Regions from separate parts of the Neptunomonas phycophila genome, predicted to be linked through region 3. Evidence: predicted binding sites of a transcription regulator. Region 3 holds the regulator's gene; each other region holds the start of a gene.

Region 1 (3,827 bases), 350 kb from region 3:
ATAACGTCGGCATGTACGTTGAACGCCCATTTACCAGCACTTGTAAGCGGCTGGTCATCTCCCAACCACCGCCATGATAAGTCGATGCAAACGTACGACCGTCAGCACGAACAGACTGAAAGCCCGGTACTAACCTAAAAAGATCAGCGATATCGGTAAAACCAGACGCCTCAATAATCTCGCGGTCTAATACAGTTACAGCCGAAGGTGCTTTAAGAATCGATTGATTTAAGCGGCTGGCACTAATAACGACAGGTAAGTCGGCATCAAAACTATCGTTTAATAACGGTGTGTCATTCGTTAAGGCGACTAAAGGCTTTGCCAATACGACAACAGGGCTGAACATCAGCAGGTACAACCAGCACAAAAGCGTTGGGGGTTTCGTTATCATGACTCTCCTTTGTCAACCGGCTTACAGAGAGGCTGCACTGCAAATACGTTAAATAAGCCCTTGTCGGGTGGCTTCGTAGATTGCCTCTGCCTTGTTGCTAACGGATAACTTTTTATAAATGTTTTTCACGTGGGCGTTAACCGTATGGAAGGATACGTCCAACATCCCTCCAATCTCTTTTGCGGTATAGCCCTTGCTTACTAGCACTAAAATTTCCTGCTCACGAACACTCAGGTGTGAGCAATTGATCAAGCTTTGCGGCTCAGGCAAGCTCAACTCAGACAATAAGTAACGAGCAATACTCGGGCTTATTGGCGCTCCGCCTTCCACCATTTGCTGAATAGCGTTATTGATTTCTATAAAGTCGTCGTCTTTTAACAGGTAGCCAGAGGCACCCGCTTTGAGGGCATTGATCACGTGCTCTTCATCACCAAAAATAGTGATGACGACGGCCAGTTCGGTTTTTACCTCTGGCTCTCGTAGCATACGTATTAAATCAAGACCGTTACCATCAGGGAGATCTAAGTCGGTTAAGAGAATATCGGGAGAGGTGTGTTGCAAAAAGAACGCAGCCGCTTTAAAAAAGCCAACCGATCCTACCAGACGGAATTGGCCGCCTTCGTTAATCGCTTTTTCTAGCCGCTCACGAGTCGCGTCATCGTCTTCAACAATTAAAACACTCAATTTCATGTGATTTCATCCTTGTCACTAGTCTACTTATAACAAGTGATTGACAAAGGTGACAATGACTAATAATAGGCATTGAGGTTTTCAAACTGTATGGTTGGACTAACCCAAGGTCTAGAACGGTACAAAAAATAGGGCTAAGCCCCCCTCAATACGGACGCCAAAAGCGTACTAATTTGGTGCGCGCACACATTTAGCGCATCAACTTTTTATAAAATCACAGCAATCCCTTTCGATCCAACTAACTAATAAAAAACAAAATCAATAAAAATCAGCAACTTAATAAAAAAACCGTAGATGGCATAAATTATGCTTTTAACAAAATAATACCGAGTCTACATTATCGGTTTTAGGAGCAATGGCAATGGCGCCCTTTCAGATATTCGTATCTGTAGGCGCCTTTTTTTTTGGGTAAATTATATGACTTCGTCGATCGTAAAAACTACGTGTCCTTATTGCGGTGTTGGCTGCGGTGTAGATGCCAAGCTAGAAAACGGCAACTTAATAGCCGTTAGCGGCACAACAGATCACCCTGCTAATCACGGTAAGTTATGTGTGAAGGGCTCGTCACTGCATGAAACAGTGGATCACGAAGGTCGTATGCTAACGCCCATGCTACACGGGCAACCTACCGATTGGGATACCTCACTGGCCTATGTCAGTGACAAAATAAAAGCCATTGTTGCGGAGCACGGCCCAGATGCGTTCGCATTTTATGTGTCAGGACAAATCCTGACAGAGGATTATTACGTCGCTAATAAGCTCATTAAAGGCTTTATTGGCACGGCTAATATCGACACGAACTCTCGCCTGTGCATGGCGTCAGCTGTTGTTGCTCACAAGCGCGCTTTTGGAACAGATACCGTACCTGGTAATTATGATGACCTTAACCATGCTGACGTTGTCATCCTAACAGGCTCCAATTTAGCGTGGGCACACCCCATTGTTTATCAGCGTTTGGCCAACGCCAAAAAGCAAAACCCGTCTTTACAAGTGGTCGTTATTGACCCACGTAAAACAGCCAGTTGTGATATTGCCGATTTACACTTACCGCTAAAGCCCGGTAGTGATGCTTTTTTATTCAACGGCCTAGCGCACCACCTAATAGCGCACAACAAATTAGATGATAGTTTTTTAGCCAACCACTGCAATGGACTGGAGGCGATTCAACAGGCCGTCATAGACCAAACCTCGCAGCAGACGGCTCAAGATTGTGATTTAACTGAAGATCAAATTAATCACTTTTATTCACTATTTGCGAACAATGAACGGGTTGTTACCTTGTTTTCTCAAGGCATTAACCAATCGTCCAGTGGGGTTGATAAAGGCAACGCAATTATCAACTGTCATTTATTGACCGGAAAAATAGGTAAACCTGGAGCGGCTCCCTTTTCTATTACCGGCCAACCCAATGCGATGGGCGGGCGTGAAGTCGGAGGGTTAGCTAACCAGTTAGCGGCGCATATGGATTTCAAAAAACCCGAGCACATTGACCGTGTGGCTCGATTTTGGAATGCCACTAACATGGCCAAAAATGAGGGTTTAAAAGCCGTAGACATGTTCGATGCCGTTGCCGATGGTCGTATCAAAGCCATTTGGATTATGGCTACTAATCCGGTGGTATCTATGCCAGATGCCGACCGAATTAAAGCGGCATTACAATCATGTGATCTTGTTATCGTGTCTGACTCGCAAGCTATGACAGACACCTCTCAATATGCCGATGCATGCTTCCCTGCTACTACATGGGCCGAAAAAGACGGAACGGTAACCAACTCCGAACGCTTTATTTCCCGGCAACGGGGTTATTTACTTCCCCCTGGCGATGCAAAGCACGACTGGCAAGCGATCTGCGAAGTAGCCAAAAGATTGGGCTTTGAAGAAGCCTTTAACTATGAGAACAGCGCTGATATTTTTCGCGAGCATGCCGCCCTTTCTGGGTTTGAAAATGATGATGAACGCGATTTTGATATCTCTTTACTCAGCCAAATCAGTAATGCCGAATACCACAATTTAACTCCCATACAGTGGCCGGTTAACACACGTCACCCTAATGGGCGTTCACGTTTCTTTGATGACGGACGCTTTTATACGGCCGATAAAAAAGCCAACTTAATAGCCGTTCAGCCTCGCCTACCGACCTATACCCCCAACAGTGGGCAAGTCACATTAAATACGGGGCGCATACGCGATCAATGGCACACCATGACACGCACCGGAAAATCAGCACGCCTTCTGGAGCACATCGCCTCCCCCACTGTACAAATTCACCCAGAAACGGCCCGACAGCAAGCCATTGCCAACAACGCATTAGTTAAGTTGAGTGATCGAGGCATTAGTTATATTGCCCGCGCTGAAATTACCGAGTCGGTCAGGGCTGACTCTTTATTCATCCCAATGCATTGGAATGATATGTTTGCCAGTCATGCGCGCGCAAATAGCTTAGTTCGCCCTATTAGCGATGCGCTATCAGGACAACCTGAGTTTAAGCATAGCCCGGTGACTATCACACCACTGGTTGCCCAGTGGCAAGGCTGGCTGATGACCAATGAAACATTCACTCCCGATAGCGACCTAGAATGGTTCAGAACACCGTTAGCCAACTGCACATTATGGGAATTGATTTCTGAGCAACGCCTGCCGGATATGGCGTGGTTAAGAACTCAATTCAGTGATATGGATGATTGGGTTCATCTGCAAGACACGGAAGGGCGTTATTTAAGTGCAGCAGGTTTCAAAAATAACCGCT
Region 2 (3,827 bases), 2.1 Mb from region 3:
TGATCTTAAACCTCATCGGCTCTTCGCTATTTCTGTTTGCCTTAGGCATTCTGTATGGCACCTTAGGAACGCTTAATATTGCCGATATGGCGCTCAAAGTACGCGAACTACCTGAAGCAGAACAACAATTGGCGCGTATTGGCGGGCTATTGCTGTTGATCGTCTTTGGTCTTAAATCTGCCATGTTCCCACTTCACTTTTGGCTGACCAAAACCTACTCAAGTGCTAGTGCACCTGTGGCGGCGCTGTTTGCGATTATGACAAAGGTGGGGATATACAGTATTTGGCGAATCCATACAGTTGTATTTGGACACCATGCCGGTGAGCTTGCCAACCTAATCCAGCCTTGGCTGTGGCCGGCTGCAATCTTAACGATATCCGCGGGTACTTTGGGCGCGTTGGCAAGCCAATCCTTACGCCAGTTAGTGTCTAATTTGGTGATCGTGTCTGTTGGCACTATGTTAAGTGCGGTAGCCATTAATACTGTGCAAGCCACCACGGCAGGGCTTTATTACTTGATACATTCAACGTTGGTTACCGGGGCGCTCTTTTTACTGGCTGATGCAATTGCCGAACAGCGTGGTAAAGCGTCTGACCGGTTTGTTCGTGCTCGACGAATGACCAGCTCGCTGCCTTTAGGCATAGCATTTGCCATCGGCATTTTATCCATGACCGGCCTACCACCGTTTTCCGGGTTTGTGGGTAAGGTATTAGTGCTACAATCCAGTGTGGGCGCAGCTCAAATGGCATGGGTATGGGGTGCTGTTTTAATCGCTAGTTTGATGAGTGTTATTGCCGCATCACGGGGCGGATCAACCTTATTTTGGCGTATTAGCAGCGAGACCAATGAGAAAAAAATAATCGCGAAACCCAAGCTGTTTGCCATCTACTTTTTACTATCTGCTTCTCCGTTGTTAGTGATTTTTGGTGGTCAAGTCTCTGACTTTACCTCGCAAGCCGCGTTACAGTTATACCAATTGGGCGTTCAGCCTGAGTTATTGTTACCCACTACACCATCATTAGGGAGTCCTGAGTAAATGCTACGACGTATATTCCCTATGCCGACTCACAGCTTAGTGCTGTTTATTGTATGGCTGTTGCTTAACCAATCGATAGCGCCGGGACATCTACTGTTGGCGTTAATTTTTGCGCTCCTGATTCCGATTCTAGTGGGAGGTATGCAAGCTGAGCAGCCGCACATTAGGCGTCCTATTAAAGCCGTTATATATTTTCTGCGAGTTTTGGTTGATATCATCGTTGCGAACATCGAGGTAACGGTGCAGCTCATGCGTCCGGTTAAGTATTTACAGCCGGCATTTGTCGCGATTCCGCTGGAGCTAACAGGAGATTTTCCTATTACTGTTTTGGCAAGCACCATTTCGTTAACGCCGGGTACCTTGTCAGCTGAGGTTTCAGAAGATAAGCAGTGGTTATATGTGCATGCGTTGCATATGAAAGATGAAACCACCCTGGTGCGTGAAATTAAGAAACGTTATGAAGCGCCGCTTTTGGAGATATTCGGATGCTAGAAATTAGCTTGATGATCGCCACTGCAATGGTCATGGTGTCCTTAGTGCTTAATGTATGGCGGCTGTTTCGTGGGCCAGATAAGCCTGATCGAATATTGGCGCTGGATACTATGTATATCAACAGTATTGCGCTGATTTTATTGTTTGGTTTGTTTATGGGTACCGCCATTTATTTTGAAGCGGCGCTGATGATTGCAATGCTGGGCTTTGTAAGCACAGCGGCTTTGTGCAAGTACTTATTGCGCGGCGACATAATTGAATAAGGGTAGTGTGTTATGCCATTTTGGGTAGAGTTGATAGGCTCAATTTTAATACTGTTAGGTGGTTTCTTTGTGCTAATGGGCTCTATAGGTTTGGTGAAAATGCCAGATTTCTATATGCGATTGCATACACCGACTAAAGCGACCACGTTAGGGATGGGGGCTATATTGATAGCCTCTATGATATTGGTGAGCGTCAATCAAAATGGGTTAAGTGCGCATGAATTGCTTATTAGCATTTTCTTGTTCATTACCGCACCGGTTACAGCCATGATGATGGCCAAAACGGGTTTGCATTACCACCTTAAAATCCACAAGGGTACGCTTAACCGCGATCTGGCGGACATCGCTAAGCAGCGCCAGCCGCCCAATCACTGATTAATTGCGCACCAATGTGGACTTGAGGGTCAGTATTGGTGCGCTTTCTGTTCAATAACAGTGCTCTGCGTTCAGGTGACTGCTCAATAAATATCGGCCCAGCTTTCATCTAAGTCGCTTCTCCTCCGAAATAAGGCGCTTATCGTGTGCCTCATCCCTTCTTGATAAAGAGAAAAGTTATAAAGCGCTAACTGGTATATTCTTTGCTTTTCTGGTCTAGTTAACGATAGATAGTTGACGAGTCGATCAGGATTAGAGGAGGTACCGAAAGCGATGGAACTTACCCCGCGCGAGAAAGATAAACTCTTGTTATTTACCGCAGCCTTGTTGGCAGAGCGCCGCAAAGATCGAGGCTTAAAGCTCAATTACCCTGAGTCGATTGCTTATATTAGTGCCGCTATTCTTGAAGGTGCACGTGATGGAAAAACCGTTGCCGAGCTGATGGATTATGGCCGTACTTTATTAACGGTTGATGATGTCATGGATGGTATAGCCGAGATGATCCATGAAGTGCAAGTTGAGGCCACTTTTCCAGACGGTACTAAGCTAGTCACTGTTCATGATCCCATTGTGTAGGAGACCATTATGATTCCGGGCGAAATGATTACACAAGCGGGCGATATAACCTTAAATGCAGGACGTGACACGGTAACGATTAGCGTCGCAAACACGGGTGATCGACCTATTCAGATTGGCTCACACTACCACTTTTATGAAGCCAATAACGCTTTGCGATTTGAGCGCGATAAAACGCGTGGTTTTCGTTTAAATATAGCCGCTGGCACCGCGGTGCGGTTTGAACCAGGGCAAAGTCGAACCGTTGAGCTGGTCGCGTATGCGGGTGACCGCAAAGTGTTTGGCTTCCAAGGCAAAATAATGGGCACCCTGTAAGGAGATTCGGATGGCAACTATTTCACGACGCGCCTATGCAGAGATGTTTGGCCCAACCACGGGTGACCGCGTTCGACTAGCGGACACCGAGCTATTTTTAGAAGTAGAGCGGGATTACACCACCTACGGCGATGAAGTTAAATTTGGCGGTGGCAAAGTTATCCGTGATGGCCAAGGTCAAGGCCAAGCACTGAGTGCAGAGACGGTTGATCTCGTCATCACTAATGCCCTGATTTTAGATCACTGGGGTATTGTAAAAGCAGACATCGGCATTAAAGCCGGTCGTATTGCGGCCATAGGTAAAGCCGGTAACCCTGATGTGCAGCCTAATGTAAATATTATTATTGGCCCTGGCACCGAAGTGTTGGCTGGGGAAGGCTCCATTGTTACAGCCGGTGGTATTGATGCGCATATTCATTTTATCTGCCCGCAACAAATAGATGATGCACTCATGTCGGGCGTAACCACCATGATTGGCGGGGGTACTGGCCCAGCAACAGGTACAAATGCGACAACCTGTACACCAGGGCCTTGGAATATTCATCGTATGCTGCAAGCGGTGGATAACTTGCCGATGAATATAGGTTTCTTAGGTAAAGGTAATGCGAGCCAGCCTGAAGCTCTGCGTGAGCAGGTAGAAGCGGGTGTAATGGGCTTAAAACTGCATGAGGACTGGGGAACGACTCCGGCGTCCATTGATTGCTGCTTGTCCGTTGCTGAAGAGATGGATATTCAGGTCGCCATCCACACTGACACTCTAAATGAGTCC
Region 3 (3,827 bases):
CAATTCAGCGGCGAACGCATTGTTTATCAGATGGAAAAGTCTCTCGTTAATGCCTATAGCGGTGAAGGCAACTCAGGACAGCGCGTACAAATGATTATCCAACCAAAAGCGAAATAATATGATGACGCCGGATAGCACTTTACACGCTCGCAACTTAGCAAAATCATACAAAAAACGTAATGTCGTTCGCGATGTATCCCTCTCGGTCAATAGCGGTGAAATCGTAGGACTTCTGGGTCCCAATGGTGCCGGTAAAACTACCTGCTTTTACATGATTGTGGGCTTGGTCAAAGCTGATAACGGCTCAATAGCTATCAACGAAGAAACGATTACCCCTTTGGCTATGCACCAACGCGCACGCAAAGGAATTGGTTACTTACCTCAAGAAGCATCTATTTTTCGAAAGCTCAGTGTTGAAGATAACTTACTTGGCATTTTAGAAATGCGAAAAGAGCTATCAGTTGATCAACAAAAAGCCAAAATGGAAGAGTTGTTAGAAGAGTTTCACATTACGCACATACGAAATAGTCTAGGTATGAGCTTGTCTGGTGGAGAACGACGCCGAGTCGAAATAGCGCGTGCCCTAGCCTCCGAGCCCGCTTTTATTTTGTTAGACGAACCCTTTGCAGGGGTTGACCCAATCTCTGTAAATGATATTAAAAAGACGATAAAACACCTACAATCAAAAGGTATTGGAGTCTTAATAACGGACCACAATGTCAGAGAAACACTAGACATTTGTGAGAAAGCCTACATAGTCAGTGAAGGTGTTATCCTAGCTGAAGGCGAGCCAAGCGATATACTGGCAAATGAAAAAGTTCGTGCTGCTTACCTCGGCGAATCGTTTCGACTATAAGCAACACCTCGTGTTTTCTGGAGTCTACTTGTAATTTATGAAGCAGTCATTACAGTTAAAAATGGGGCAACATCTCACGATGACCCCACAATTACAGCAAGCAATTCGCTTACTGCAATTATCGACACTTGATCTACAGCAGGAGATTCAATCTGCATTAGACAGCAATCCCATGCTGGAAACTAATGAAGACAGTGAAGACAATGCGGCTCCGCAGGACAACTCTACACAGAGCGAGCAGCCTAGCAATTCAGATCAAACCCCATCGGAATACACGGCGCAAACAACACAAGAATCGACACAATCTGACGACCAAGAACCCGACTCTTTTGACGACAAGTGGAACGATGACATCCCCAGTGAGTTATCAACCGATTCATCTTGGGACGACACTTACCAAACTAGCAGCAACACATCGAGCACAAGTAATCGTGACGATGACAGCTTTTTTGAATCGAATGATAGTGCCGAGGAGAGTCTCCAAGACCATTTGCTATGGCAACTTAACCTAACAAGGATGTCCGCAGACGACCGTTTAGTTGCTGAAGCCATTATCGATGCGATCGACAACGAAGGCTATTTACGCCTTAACATTGAAGAGCTGCTTGAAGACTTTAAACGCCAAGAACCAGAACGCTTCCAAGAAGCAGAACTGGAAGAGTTCGAAGCCGTATTGCATCGCGTACAGCAGTTTGATCCGCCCGGTGTAGCGGCCCGCGACTTAGGTGAATGCCTGTGCATACAATTAAAACAATTACCTGAGCCGCCTCCTTTGTTAGCGCAAACATTGAACTTGTGCCAACATTATATCCACTTACTGGGTAACCATGATTACAAACAATTGATGCGCAAGCTACGCATCAAAGAACCACAATTACAGGCTATTATTGAACTCATTCAAACGCTAAACCCGCAGCCGGGAGCAATGATTTCACCTTCAAAAGCTGAATATGTGATTCCAGATGTTTTTGTGGAAAAGCTCAAAGGTGTTTGGACCGTGCGCTTGAATTCTGAAGCTTCACCTAATTTACGGATCAACACTCAGTATGCTGATTTGATTCGCCGAGCGGACTCCAGCGCGGATAACACCTATTTAAAAAACCATTTACAGGAAGCACGCTGGTTTATTAAGAGTCTACTCAGCCGAAATGAAACTCTGCTAAAAGTTTCAAGTCAAATTATCGAAAGGCAAGTAGATTTTCTTGAGCATGGTGAAGAAGCTATGAAGCCCATGGTGTTACATGACATTGCCGAAGCAGTTGAGATGCACGAATCCACTATCTCACGTGTGACGACACAAAAATTCATGCACACACCTCGCGGAATATTTGAGCTAAAGTACTTCTTTTCAAGCCATGTCAACACCAGCGATGGTGGCGCAGCCTCATCAACAGCCATACGAGCGGTCATAAAAAAACTGATAGCTGCCGAAAACCCTGCTAAACCTTTAAGTGATAGTAAAATTGCTCAACTTCTCGATGAAGAAGGAATCCAGGTCGCTCGAAGGACGATCGCCAAATATCGCGAAGCGATGGGAATCGCTCCTTCTAATGAACGCAAGCGTCTGGTTTAATAACGATACGCATACGACTGAAGAGTCGTGCTAAGGAGACAATCTATGCAGATCAATATCACAGGTCACCATGTAGAACTGACTGAAGCACTGTCCGAGTATGTACACACTAAGTTTGACAAGCTAGAACGCCATTTCGATAACATCACTAACGTACAAGTGACCTTGAGTGTTGATAAACAGCGGCAAATTGCCGAAGCTGACATGCATATTGCTGGAGGCGAAATATTTGCAACCAGTGAGCAGCCGGATATGTATGCGGCCATTGATGCCCTGACGGATAAGCTAGACCGTCAAATCATCAAACATAAAGAAAAGCTCAAGAGCCATAAATAACCTTCTAATAACTAATTGAAGTCATATGCCCATAATTTCTCTGTTAACACCTAGCCGCACTCTACAAGCAGTAGAGGGCGGCAGCAAAAAGCGCGTGCTAGAAATGGCAAGCAAACTCATTGCTGAATCAGTCGGTGAAGAAGTCACACACGAACTTATCTTCACCGGCCTAATTGGCAGAGAAAGGCTGGGCAGTACCGGCATCGGTGAAGGGGTTGCTATACCCCATTGCCGATTAGCGGGTATCGAAGCACCGATAGGAGCGCTGATTCACTTAGCAGAGCCTATCGATTTTGATGCTATCGACAGCCGTCCTGTAGATTTACTGTTCTTTTTGCTAGTCCCTGAAGCGGCATGTGATGAGCACCTCGGCACTTTAGCAAAATTAGCAGAAGTCTTTAGCCAAGATGAATGCCGTGTCGCCCTTCGAAAAGCCGACAGCAATGAAAACCTATTGGCTACAGCGACGCGCTTATTCCAATAAAGTGACATCAGCCTAATGCAATAAGAGAGCTCTCATGAAATTGGTAATCATTAGCGGGATGTCCGGCTCAGGAAAAAGCTCAGCCCTGCAGGCATTGGAAGATGTTGGTTTTTATTGCATTGATAACTTACCGGCTATGCTATTGCCGGATTTAATTAAGCATCTAGAAGCCGATGCTCAATTCAAAAAAATAGCCGTTTGTATCGATGCTCGTAACTTATCGAGTAATTTAGAGCGGCTCCCCGAGATCTGGCGTGATTTTAACGAACACAGCGACATTAACGCCGAGCTCGTGTTTATTAACGCGTCACTTGAAAGCTTACTCAACCGTTACAGCTCAACTAGACGCCGACATCCGATGTCAGAATTGTTTAGTGGATTAACTGACTCAATTGAGTACGAAAAAAAGCTCCTTGAGCCGATCGCCGAAATTGCTGATATACGAATCGATACTACACATATGTCACTATACGACCTCCGTGACACGATTAAATTACGTGTAGCAGAGCGCAAACAGCAAACGTTATCACTGCAATTTGAGTCGTTTGGCTTTAAACATGGCGTTCCAATGGATGTCG
Region 4 (3,827 bases), 1.9 Mb from region 3:
TGAGCTTCAGCAATGCGCATACGTGCTCTGCGCAGCTCCTCATCTAGATCAGCGCGAGTTTTAACCGCTTGAACCGCGGCCTGCTCTTCCCGTTCTTTTTTATGGGCTTGCTCACGAGCAAACTCAGCTTGAGCTGCTTCAAACTCATGTTCATGAGCGGCAACTACTTCAACACCACCCGCAACACGGTGATTGGAAACAATGACAGCATCAGGACCGATCTCTTCCCGGGCCCGGCGCATCGCTTGTCTCATATCAGGTGCAAATATTCGTTTAACCTTCATCTCAGTCATCCGTGCTCAGGGTGTCTAATATCATGCTATCGCGCCTGCCCACCAACGGTGGACACAATAGTAATCTTTTTATTCTCTGGTATTTCTTGATAAGAAAGCACATGTATTGTCTGTTCACTATACCTGACAAATTTAGCCATGAGCGGCCTCACCGGTGCAGCAACTAATAAAATCGAAGGCTGCCCCATCATTTCTTGTTTTTGTGCGGCTTCAACCAAAGAGTTTTGTAAACGCTCGGCCATACCCGGCTCCAACGCTAGCCCTTGGTCACTGCCTTGGCTTTGCTGTACCGATCCTAATAACAGCTGTTCTAATTTAGGATCTAACGTTACAACAGGTATTTCTGGTTCTGGACCGTTAATCGTTTGAATAATCAAGCGCGAGACAGCCACACGAACTGATGCCGTCAACGCAACGGGGTCTTGAGTGCGAGTGGCCGCATCAGATAAGGCCTCCGCCACACTGCGAAAGTCTTTCAACGGTACATGCTCCATGAGCAAGTTTTGCAACACTTTCAACAGCACACTAATAGACAGTTTGGTAGGCACAAGGTCTTCAACCAACTTGGGAGACGTTTTTGCCAGCATATCCAACAATTGCTGTACTTCTTCATGCCCTAGCAGCTCATGAGCGTGATTCTGTAAAATTTGGTTTAAGTGTGTTGCTACCACCGTACTGGCATCGACAACGGTATAACCTAATGTTTGAGCATGCTCCCGCTGCCCAGGCTCAATCCACGTTGCTGCTAAACCAAATGCGGGATCCTTTACTTCAACACCTTTCAACGAACCAAACACTTGTCCCGGATTAATCGCTAAATCACGGTCTGGAAAAATATCAGCTTCGCCTGCCACAACGCCCATCAAAGTGATGCGATAAGCTCCAGGCATCAGATCCAAGTTATCGCGAATGTGAACAGAAGGTACTAAAAAACCTAAATCTTGCGACAGCTTTTTGCGCACGCCTTTTATGCGATTAAGTAGTTGTCCACCCTGTAGCTTATCCACCATTGGGATCAAGCGATAACCTACTTCAAGCCCCACCATATCCACGGGCATTACATCTGACCAGTCCAGATCCTTGGCATCATCAGGCGATTCGGAGGCTTTCGGTTCTGATTTCATCTGCTGTTCGACTTCGGCTTTTACGCGCGCCCGCTCTTTTTGGCGAATCAGGAACCAAGCAGCTCCGCCACAAGCCGCCGCTAATGATAGAAAAGCGACATGCGGCATACCCGGAACCAAACCCATAATCATCATAATAGCGGCCGTTACTATCAAAGCACGAGGTGAACCAAACATCTGACTAATGATTTGCGTACCCATATCATTAGACGAGTTTTGACGCGTCACCATGATGGCGGCAGCCGTGGAGAGTAAAAGCGAAGGAATTTGAGCGACCAAGCCATCACCAATCGTCAACAGCGAGTAATATTCAACAGCGACATCAAAACTTAAGTCATGCTGGATTAAGCCTATTAGCAAGCCGCCTAAAATGTTAATAACCAGAATTAAAATACCTGCGACAGCATCGCCCCGCACAAACTTAGAAGCACCATCCATAGCCCCATAAAAGTCGGCCTCTTGCGTTACATCCTGACGCCGCTGTTTGGCATCTTCTTGATTAATGAGCCCAGCATTCAAATCAGCATCAATCGCCATCTGTTTACCCGGCATAGCATCCAACGTAAAACGCGCACTCACCTCTGAGATACGCCCTGCACCTTTGGTAACAACGACAAAGTTAATAATGACCAGGATAAGAAAGACAACAATACCTACGACATAGTTACCACCGATAACCACAGAGCCAAAGGCTTCGATTACTTTACCGGCAGCGTCGCCCCCTTCATGGCCGTACATGAGTACTACACGTGTCGATGCCACGTTCAGGGCTAGTCGCATTAAAGTAGATAAAAGCAAGATCGTCGGAAAAACTGCAAAATCGAGCGGTCTAAGTGAGTAGACACTGACTAAAAGCACAACGATGGATAATGCAATATTGAATGTGAACAAAACATCCAATAAAAAGGCAGGCATAGGCAGCATGACCATCGCCAAGATGACCAACAAAAACAGCGGTATGCCTAAGTTTCCTTGGCTCAGCCCCCGCATATTTTGCATAACTGCTGTTCTATCCAACCCAACCTCTCGTCAAAAAAATGACACAACAAACACAATAACGTCAAAAAAACATCACAAATACTAAGATTTGCTACTTATCAACAAATAGCTGACATCAACCCAGAATAATTGCAATTTTTGTGCCGTTAATACAACACTATAGCGTCAATATTAGAACAGTTTGCGGATTACGCGAATGTAAAACAGATAGCGATAGGTCGGCGTTACGTAGAGGGAGTTTCTGTACGCAACTCAGGAGGGATAATGAGCTCACGATCAGCGGGACGTACAGGTTTTTCTCCCTCACGCTTCTGGTAGCGCTTGAGCTGGAAGACATAAGCCAATACTTGCGCGACAGCTTTATACAAGCCAGCTGGTATTTCCTGATCCAGTTCTGTATTGAAATAAATAGCTCGCGCCAACGCTGGGGACTCAAGAATAGGTACTTGATATTCATTACCGATTTCTCGGATTTTTAACGCGACAAAATCAGCGCCTTTTGCAACAACAACCGGAGCATTTCGATGATCCGCCATGTATTTAAGCGCTACAGAAAAATGTGTCGGGTTGGTAATAATCACATCCGCTTCGGGAACTTCCTTCATCATCTGACGCTGAGCAATCTCTCGCTGCATCTGACGAATCCGCCCCTTAACCTCTGGCTTACCTTCCGTATTTTTCATTTCATCTTTGACCTCTTGTAAGGTCATTTTTAGCTTTTTGCTGTAATCATGTAACTGAAAAGGAACATCAATAGCTGAGATAATAATCAGGCTAGCGCTCATAATTAAAAAAGCCCAAGCCACCATATCAGTCGCGTGCAATATGGCGGTTCGTATATCTTGCGCACCTAAGCCGTACAATTCCGGTTGCAGCGTCATTAGCACAAATACAGCAAAGGCCATGACGACCAAGAACTTACCAATCGCCTTAATCAGCTCAACTAATGCTTTAACTGAAAACATCCGCTTAATCCCCGCGCCCGGATTAAGCCGACTCAACTTAGGCTGAATAGATTGCCCACTAAAGTTCCAACCACCCAATGCAATGGGAGCGAGCAATGCCGCGGCCAGCACAAAGGCCATAAACCCAGCAACCGATATAGCACCCTCATAAACCGAGGCCGCCAGTTGAATAATCATCATTTGGGGATCAAAAGCCTGCTCGCGGCTAAGCTCAAAGCCTGACATCATCATGCCCGCAATGTGACTAGCGGTGTAGCTACCAAACATCAACATAGCGGCCGCCGCTGCCATAAGCAAAGCGGTAGAGTTCAGTTCCCGCGATCGCGGAATGTCGCCTTTTTCGCGCGCATCCCGCAATCGCTTGGGGGTGGGCTCTTCGGTTTTTTCCTGACCTGTCTCTTCTGCCACGTTATTGCTCCAAGAGGCTCTGAATAACCGCTAACGCA

The links. The regulator sigma-54, encoded in region 3, starts transcription at its own class of promoters, with help from an activator protein. The targets are predictions, from matches to a motif close to TGGCACNNNNNTTGCTNT.
Region 1: the regulator sigma-54 is predicted to act here: its motif matches at 1,377-1,394, upstream of BS617_RS09265 (nitrate reductase).
Region 2: the regulator sigma-54 is predicted to act here: its motif matches at 2,360-2,377, upstream of ureA (urease subunit gamma).
Region 4: the regulator sigma-54 is predicted to act here: its motif matches at 2,545-2,562, upstream of flhA (flagellar biosynthesis protein FlhA).

The regions. Positions count from the first base shown of each region.
Region 1 is NZ_MRCI01000001.1:2,045,545-2,049,371, forward strand. Features, by position in the region: gene BS617_RS09255 (TonB-dependent receptor plug domain-containing protein) at 1-391, opposite strand, end outside; gene BS617_RS09260 (response regulator) at 440-1,081, opposite strand; gene BS617_RS09265 (nitrate reductase) at 1,499-3,827, shown strand, end outside.
Region 2 is NZ_MRCI01000001.1:309,231-313,057, forward strand. Features, by position in the region: gene BS617_RS01385 (monovalent cation/H+ antiporter subunit D) at 1-1,037, shown strand, start outside; gene BS617_RS01390 (Na+/H+ antiporter subunit E) at 1,038-1,529, shown strand; gene BS617_RS01395 (K+/H+ antiporter subunit F) at 1,523-1,792, shown strand; gene BS617_RS01400 (Na+/H+ antiporter subunit G) at 1,805-2,167, shown strand; gene ureA (urease subunit gamma) at 2,441-2,743, shown strand; gene BS617_RS01410 (urease subunit beta) at 2,753-3,058, shown strand; gene ureC (urease subunit alpha) at 3,069-3,827, shown strand, end outside.
Region 3 is NZ_MRCI01000001.1:2,398,292-2,402,118, forward strand. Features, by position in the region: gene lptA (lipopolysaccharide transport periplasmic protein LptA) at 1-117, shown strand, start outside; gene lptB (LPS export ABC transporter ATP-binding protein) at 119-856, shown strand; gene BS617_RS10900 (RNA polymerase factor sigma-54) at 894-2,429, shown strand; gene hpf (ribosome hibernation promoting factor) at 2,475-2,765, shown strand; gene ptsN (PTS IIA-like nitrogen regulatory protein PtsN) at 2,791-3,249, shown strand; gene rapZ (RNase adapter RapZ) at 3,284-3,827, shown strand, end outside.
Region 4 is NZ_MRCI01000001.1:481,804-485,630, reverse strand. Features, by position in the region: gene flhF (flagellar biosynthesis GTPase FlhF) at 1-284, opposite strand, end outside; gene flhA (flagellar biosynthesis protein FlhA) at 320-2,416, opposite strand; gene flhB (flagellar biosynthesis protein FlhB) at 2,641-3,789, opposite strand; gene fliR (flagellar biosynthetic protein FliR) at 3,791-3,827, opposite strand, start outside.